DNA from 3 places in the Sphingomonas sp. CFBP 8765 genome. Region 2 is predicted to be linked to each of the others. Evidence: riboswitches for the same ligand, from Rfam matches in the RefSeq annotation. Region 2 holds a riboswitch; each other region holds the start of a gene.
What was found. Region 2 has a riboswitch for cobalamin ahead of IFT87_RS09585 (HoxN/HupN/NixA family nickel/cobalt transporter). Riboswitches for the same ligand answer to the same signal wherever they lie in the genome.
Positions count from the first base shown of each region.

Region 1 (2,245 bases), on a different contig from region 2:
CGCTTGAAGCAATCGCTCATGCCCCGGCTCGGCCGAACAATGCCCGGCAATGCAATGCTCTGTAATGCTAGGATACGCCGCCGCGATCGGTGCGATCGCCGCCGACGAAATGAATCCGTCCAGCATCACCGGCACCCCCGCCAGCCGCGCCGCCACCACCGCGCCAGCGATCGCGACGATTTCACGCCCCCCCACCCGCCGCAACGTCTCGAACGGCGTACGCGGGAAATCAGCATGCCGCGCAATCCCCGCCTCGACGACCGCGATTTTCCGCGCGATTCCCGCCACATCAACCCCCGTCCCCGGGCCAACCCAGTCGGCGGCGGTTCCGCCGTAACTGCGCAGACACAGTGCTGCGGCCGACGTAGAATTCCCGATCCCCATCTCACCCACGACGAGTATGTCGAGCCCAGGCACGACGACGTCGGCACCGATGTTGAGTGCGGCGAGACACGCGGCTTCGTCCATCGCCGGCCCCGTCGTGAAATCCGCCGTGGGGGTTTCCAGATCGATGTCAGCGATGACGAGTTCGAGCCCGACGGCATCCGCCAGCGCATTGATCGCCGCGCCCCCACGACGGAAATTCTCGACCATCTGTGCGGTCACGGAGACCGGGAAAGCGCTCACCCCGTGCACCGCAACGCCGTGATTTCCGGCGAAAATCGCCGCCCGCGCACGCTCGAACCGCGGCCGCTCGCGCCCCTGCCAGCCCGCCATGAAGACCGCGAGGTCTTCAAGTCGGCCGAGCGATCCGGGCGGCTTGGTCAACTGTGTTTGCCGCAGCGATGCGGCCCCTCGCGCGGCGTCGTCTGCCACGGGAAGGGCCTCCAGCGCCGCCTCGAACGCCGCGACCGTCGGGAACAGCGTCACTGCGCGACATAGCCGGCGGGGGGCGTCCGGGTGATGAAATGCCCCTTGATCCCCGCAGGCCACTGCCGAAACGGCACCTGCCCCTCCGAACTCTCCGCATGCAGCACGGCGTAATCGAGGATCGCCCGTGCCGCCTCCTCATCAGGCGTGAAGCGCCCCAGCACATAGCCGATCTTCGCGGGCCCGCGGACGTGGATGGTGCAGAAGTCCTGGCAGGCGAACAGGCACGGCATCGCCTGCACCGCAATCCCGGCATAGCGCGAATCACTCGCCTGGACCGCCTGCAATGCCGCGACGAGTCTCGCACCGCCGCGCATGCCCTCGGCATCGTCCTTCGCATCGGTGGACGCGCGGCAGGTGCTGCAGGCGACGACGGCCGCACCGTCTTCGGCGGGAACCAGTAGATTCGGCATTGAAACCCCATGACATACGCGCCCGCGGCACAGGCCGCAGGCTGGTTATGTCGTCGCGCGGGTTTACCCCCGTCCGCTCGGCGCACCCTGGCCGGACGAAAGACGACTGCGACGGGCAGGTCTCCTGGCTCACGGGTCACAGCCCTTCGCGCCGCCTTCTCGGGACCGGGATCCCAATGGCATGATGGCACGATGGCTCGCCGCTTACAGTTGCAGGGGCAGCCGGGGTTCTCCCGTTCCCTTTTCATCCCCGTCGCCGGGGAACCTGTCGCGGTCAGAGGGATAGGCCGGGCGAGCGGCCCGGGTCAATCGCCCTGCGCGCTGTCACGCGTCAGCGGTACCACGACCGGTACGCCCTCGATCGATCCGAACCACGCCCGAACACCATAGGTCTCACGCAGCCGCGCCGGCGTCAGCACTGCCGACGGCGCGCCGTCGGCGACGAGCCGGCCCGCGTCTAGCACGAGGATGCGATCGCAATAGCGTGCGGCGAGCCCCAGATCATGCAGGACGGCGATCACCAGGACACCCCGCGCGGCCTGCGCCCGCAGGATCTCCATGACTGCGATCTGATGCGCGGGATCGAGCGACGCGAGTGGCTCGTCGACGATCAGCGCCGGCGCCTCCACCGCGAGCGCCCTTGCCAGCAGGACGCGGGCCCGCTCGCCCCCCGAAATCTCGGTCGCGACACGCGCCGCAAGCGTGGTCACGTCCGCCGCCGCCATCGCACGGGCAATCGCGGCATGGTCGTCCCGTGAGATGCGGGACAGCGGTGCGAGATGGGGCAATCGGCCCAGCGCGACGAGACGTTCGACGCTCAGCGGCCAATGAAGATTTTGACCCTGCGGCAGATACGCGACCGTCTGCGCAATCTCGCGTCGCGAGCGCTCCGCCAGCGGAACGCGGTCGAGCAGGATCGCCCCCGTAGCGGGAACCAGCCCGAGCAGCGCCTGGACCAGCGT
Region 1 is NZ_JACYTY010000004.1:268,315-270,559, reverse strand. It holds gene cobT (nicotinate-nucleotide--dimethylbenzimidazole phosphoribosyltransferase) at 1-870, opposite strand, end outside; gene IFT87_RS12540 (DUF1636 domain-containing protein) at 867-1,283, opposite strand; cobalamin riboswitch at 1,381-1,567, opposite strand; gene IFT87_RS12535 (ABC transporter ATP-binding protein) at 1,589-2,245, opposite strand, start outside.
Region 1: linked by a shared signal. The riboswitch ahead of IFT87_RS12540 (DUF1636 domain-containing protein) and the one ahead of IFT87_RS09585 (HoxN/HupN/NixA family nickel/cobalt transporter) in region 2 are both predicted to bind cobalamin.

Region 2 (2,245 bases):
CTCGAGGTTGGGTTTAGAGGAGTTTGGCGACTGTGCCAATGCACCTGACCTCCGTCATCCTGACGAAAGTCAGGACCCAGAGCCACGCGTAATGCGCTGCCTGGCCCTGGGTCCCGGGTCGAGCCCGGGATGACGACGCAGCTCGTTACCCCCGAACCACCTCGATCTCGTCGAACCGCTTCCACCGGTAGATCGCAAAACTCAGCACCCAGCATGCCACGAACAGCGCGATGATCGCAAAGCCCAGCCCGTTGAAATTCTCGCCCAGCGCCGAAGCGACGTCCCACACGCCCCCGCTGAGGCCCAGCTTCGACGCCAGCAGCGCGAGCGTTTCGATCCCGCCGATCGCGATCGCGACGATCGCCGAGATCAGCGTGATCGTGATGTTGTAATAGAGCTTGCGGATCGGCTTCACGAACGCCCATTCATACGCGCCGAGCATCACCACCCCGTCGGCACTGTCGACCAGTGCCATGCCCGTCGCGAACAGCACGGGCAGCACCAGCACCGTACCGATCGACAACCCGTCCGCCGCCTGGCTTGCAGACAGGCCGAGGATCGCGACTTCGGTCGCGGTGTCGAACCCCAGCCCGAACAGGAACCCGAGCGGCGCCATGTGCCAGCTGCGCGTGACCAGCCGGAACATCGGCCGGAACAGCCGTGCGAGCAGCCCGCGATTGCCAAGCAGCAGGTCGAGATCCTCCTCGACATAGCGCCCGCCGCCGCGGACATGGCCAAAGGTCCGCCACACCGATCGCAGGATGATCAGGTTCATCGCCGCAATCGTGAACAGGAACAGCGCGGATATCAGCGTCGCGATCACCCCGCCCGCCTGCTTGAACGCCTCGAACTGCGCCAGCGCACTCGCGGTCAGCGCGATGGCGACCGCGGCGATCAGGACGATCCCCGAATGGCCGACCGCGAACCAGAAGCCGACCCCAATCGGCCGCTGCCCGTCCTGCATCAGCTTGCGCGTCACATTGTCGATCGCCGCTATATGATCCGCGTCGACCGCATGGCGCAGGCCCAGCCCCCAGGCGAGCATCGCGGTACCCAGCATCAGCGGCTGCGCCTGGAACAGCGCGAACGCCCATCCCCAAGCGGCGATATTGGCCGCCACCAGCATCGCGAACATCCAGCCGATCCGGTGTCGCGTCGAACGACCGGCGGTCCGCCCGGTCATGATCTTGGTCATTGGCACATCCCCGGCGTCCGACGAGGACGGGGGCCTGCCGCGAACGACCGGGACGCGCGCCGACCGGACGCCATGAGCGGCCGGCATGCGTCGCCGATGCGGCCCCCGCCGCATGGTCGTCGCTCAGACGGCGTTCACCGTGCCTCGGCCACCCCCTGGACCGGGACAAGAGCGACCAGACGCCGGCAGGTCTCCTGGCTCGCGGGTCAAGGCTCGACGCACACCTTCCCAGGCCATCGGCCCAGTGGCTGCCCCCGTCGCAGGGGGCGCGTGCGTGTCGCTCGCCGCTTACAGTTGCAGGGACAGCTGCGGTCTTGGGGCGAACCCCGCACCGCATTCCCATTCAAGCCCCGAAGGGCACCGACGCGATCTGTGCGGATCCGGCTTGCGTCGGACCTGCGCCACAGGGCTAGCGCGTTTTGCCTGCGCTGACGACAGGATTTGCGTGCGGCGCGCCGCCGGACATGTCGTCCCATCTCACCGCAACGTCTGCCGCACCTCGTACGTTGATCGCGTAACCGACCGGCGTCCTGCCGGTCGCGGCGTTGCCCGCTTTCCGCCCCTCGGCATTCGTGCGAGCAGCGCAAGACCCTCATCGCCCCGCTGATCGGAGCCCGCATGCGCCCTCTCGTCCCCGTCGCCGACGCCCAGTCCCGCCTCTTCGCCATGGCCGCGCGCGTCCCCGCCGAAACCGTGCCGCTGCGCTCGGCGATGGGCCGCTGGGCCGCGGAGGACATTCTCGCCCGCCGGACCCAGCCCGCGACCGACCTGTCGGCAATGGACGGCTATGCGATCCGCTACGCAGATCTGCCCGGGCCGTGGACGGTCATCGGCGAGAGCGCGGCCGGCCGCCCCTTCACCGGTTCAGTCGGCGCGGGACAGGCGACGCGCATCTTCACCGGCGCGGCGATGCCGGCGGGCGCCGACACGGTGCTCGTCCAGGAGGAAGCAGTGCGCGACGGCGACCGGCTGATGCTCGACGGCGAAGGCCCCGCCTTTGAAGGCCGCAACACGCGCCGCAAGGGGCTCGACTTCGCGACCGGCACCCGG
Region 2 is NZ_JACYTY010000003.1:210,624-212,868, forward strand. It holds gene IFT87_RS09585 (HoxN/HupN/NixA family nickel/cobalt transporter) at 146-1,183, opposite strand; cobalamin riboswitch at 1,363-1,575, opposite strand; gene IFT87_RS09590 (molybdopterin molybdotransferase MoeA) at 1,814-2,245, shown strand, end outside.

Region 3 (2,245 bases), on a different contig from region 2:
CCGGTCGCGCCCGAACGCCGGGATCGTCACATTCATGCACCAATTGATCAACCAGCGTGACGAGATCGTCTGTCAGTGCCTTCGCTCGGCGCTGCTGCTGCGGACGTCGGCATGAGGTTGCGCTCGCTGCTATTCGTGCCCGCAGACCGGCCCGAGCGTTTTGCGAAGGCCGCAGCGAGCGGGGCCGATGCCATCATCCTCGATCTGGAGGATTCGGTCTCGCTCTCCCGCAAGGCTGTTGCCCGCGAGGCGGTCCGGGCCGCGTTGCAGGACCACACCGACGTCGTGCGGATGGTCCGGATCAATCCCGTCGACTCGGGGTGGCTGGACGACGATATCGCTGCGGCGAGGGGCGCCGATGCGATCATGCTGCCCAAGGCGACCGGACCCGCGACCGTCCTCGCGCTGGTCGAGGCTTATGGCGATGACTGTCCGCCGATCCTGCCGATCGCGACCGAAGTGCCCGCCGCGATCTTCACACTGGGCGAATATGCGCGGGTCAACGGCCGGTTATGCGGCCTGACCTGGGGCGCCGAAGACCTGCCCGCGGCGATCGGCGCGGCGACCAGTCGGGAGGACGACGGGTCCTATACCGAGCCCTATAAGCTCGTACGATCGCTGCTGCTGTTCGGCGCGCATGCGGCGGACGTAGCGGCGATCGAAACGGTCTATCCAGCAATCGCGGACATTGACGGGCTGGCAGCCTATGCCGCGCGCGGCAGCCGCGACGGCTTCACCGGCATGATGGCGATCCACCCGTCGCAGGTCGCCACGATCAACGCCGCGTTCACGCCGGATGCGGCGAGCGTGGCACGTGCGCATGCCGTCGTCGCAGCGTTTGCGGCGGCTCCCGAGGCCGGCGCGCTGCAGCTTGATGGACGGATGATCGATGCGCCGCACCTGCGCCAGGCGCGGGCGATCCTCGCGAGACTCTAGGCCCATTGGCGGCAGGAATTTTCTGCGCTACCGTCGCCCCGCGAAACCGGTGAAGGCCGGGGTCGCAGATCGCGTCGGTGCCCCTCGGGGCTTCAAAGGGAATGCGGTGCGGGAGGCGAGCCTCCTCATGCCGCGGCTGTCCCTGCAACTGTAAGCGGTGAGCGCGGTGCGCATGTTCCTTCGTCATGAGGGGACGACCACTAGGCCTGAGCGTAAGCGCAGGGCCCGGGAAGGTCGCGTACCGGGCGTCGACCCGCGAGCCAGGAGACCTGCCGGCGCTCGGTCGCTCTTGCCATGGTCCAGGGGATGGCCGCGGCACGGTACTCCGTCTGAGCGACGAACCATGCGGCGGGGGCCGCATCGGCGCGCGTGGCGGGTGCGGTTCGGCGTGCACCCCAAGTGTTGCGCCGGCTGTCCGTAGCATCGGACGGCAGGCCCCGGCCGGTCGCTCGTGACGCCGGGGGTATCGTTTCATGACTAGAATTTTCGTTTCGCTTGCGGTTCTCGCGACCGCCACGGCCTTTGCATCGCCAGCCGCGGCCGAGCCCGATCCGATTGCCGCGGCGACGGGCGAGGCGGCAGGGGGCGACGCCGAGCTGGTGGTTACCGCATCGCGATCGGGGGACGCGGTTCCCGCCGATCAGCTCGGGGCGTCGGTGACAGTGCTCGACGCCGCCACGCTCGACCAGCGGCAGACCCGGATCGTGTCCGACGTGCTGCGCGACGTCCCCGCGCTGGCGGTCAGCCGGACCGGCGCGGTCGGGGGGACGACGCAGGTCCGGATCCGCGGATCGGAGGGCAATCACGTGCTGGTGTTGATCGACGGGATCGAAGTGTCCGATCCCTATCAGGGCGAATATGATTTCGGCACGCTGATTGCCGACGAGGCGGCACGGGTCGAGGTGCTGCGCGGCCAGCAATCGGCGCTGTACGGGTCCGACGCGATCGGCGGCGTCATTCAGTATCTCACGCTCAGCGGCGCGGAAGCCCCGGGCGTATCGCTGCGGGCCGAGGGGGGATCGTTCGGCACGTTTTCGGGCGGCGCGCGGGTCGCAGGCGTAGCGGGCAATCTCGACTACGCGCTGTCGAGTTCGACCTATCTCACCGACGGCACGCCGACCGCACGGGGCGGATCGCGCGACATTGGCGCGAAGAGCGTCGGCGCGACGGGCAAGCTCAGCTGGTCGCCCACCGACACGCTGAAGGTCACGGGCGTCGGGCGCTACAGCTATACCGATGCCGACAGCAACGACACGGCATTGAGCGGCCCGCAGTTCGGCACGATCGTCGATACGCCAGGCGCGCGCAG
Region 3 is NZ_JACYTY010000004.1:262,318-264,562, forward strand. It holds gene IFT87_RS12505 (MaoC family dehydratase) at 1-115, shown strand, start outside; gene IFT87_RS12510 (HpcH/HpaI aldolase/citrate lyase family protein) at 112-936, shown strand; cobalamin riboswitch at 995-1,227, shown strand; gene IFT87_RS12515 (TonB-dependent receptor plug domain-containing protein) at 1,410-2,245, shown strand, end outside.
Region 3: linked by a shared signal. The riboswitch ahead of IFT87_RS12515 (TonB-dependent receptor plug domain-containing protein) and the one ahead of IFT87_RS09585 (HoxN/HupN/NixA family nickel/cobalt transporter) in region 2 are both predicted to bind cobalamin.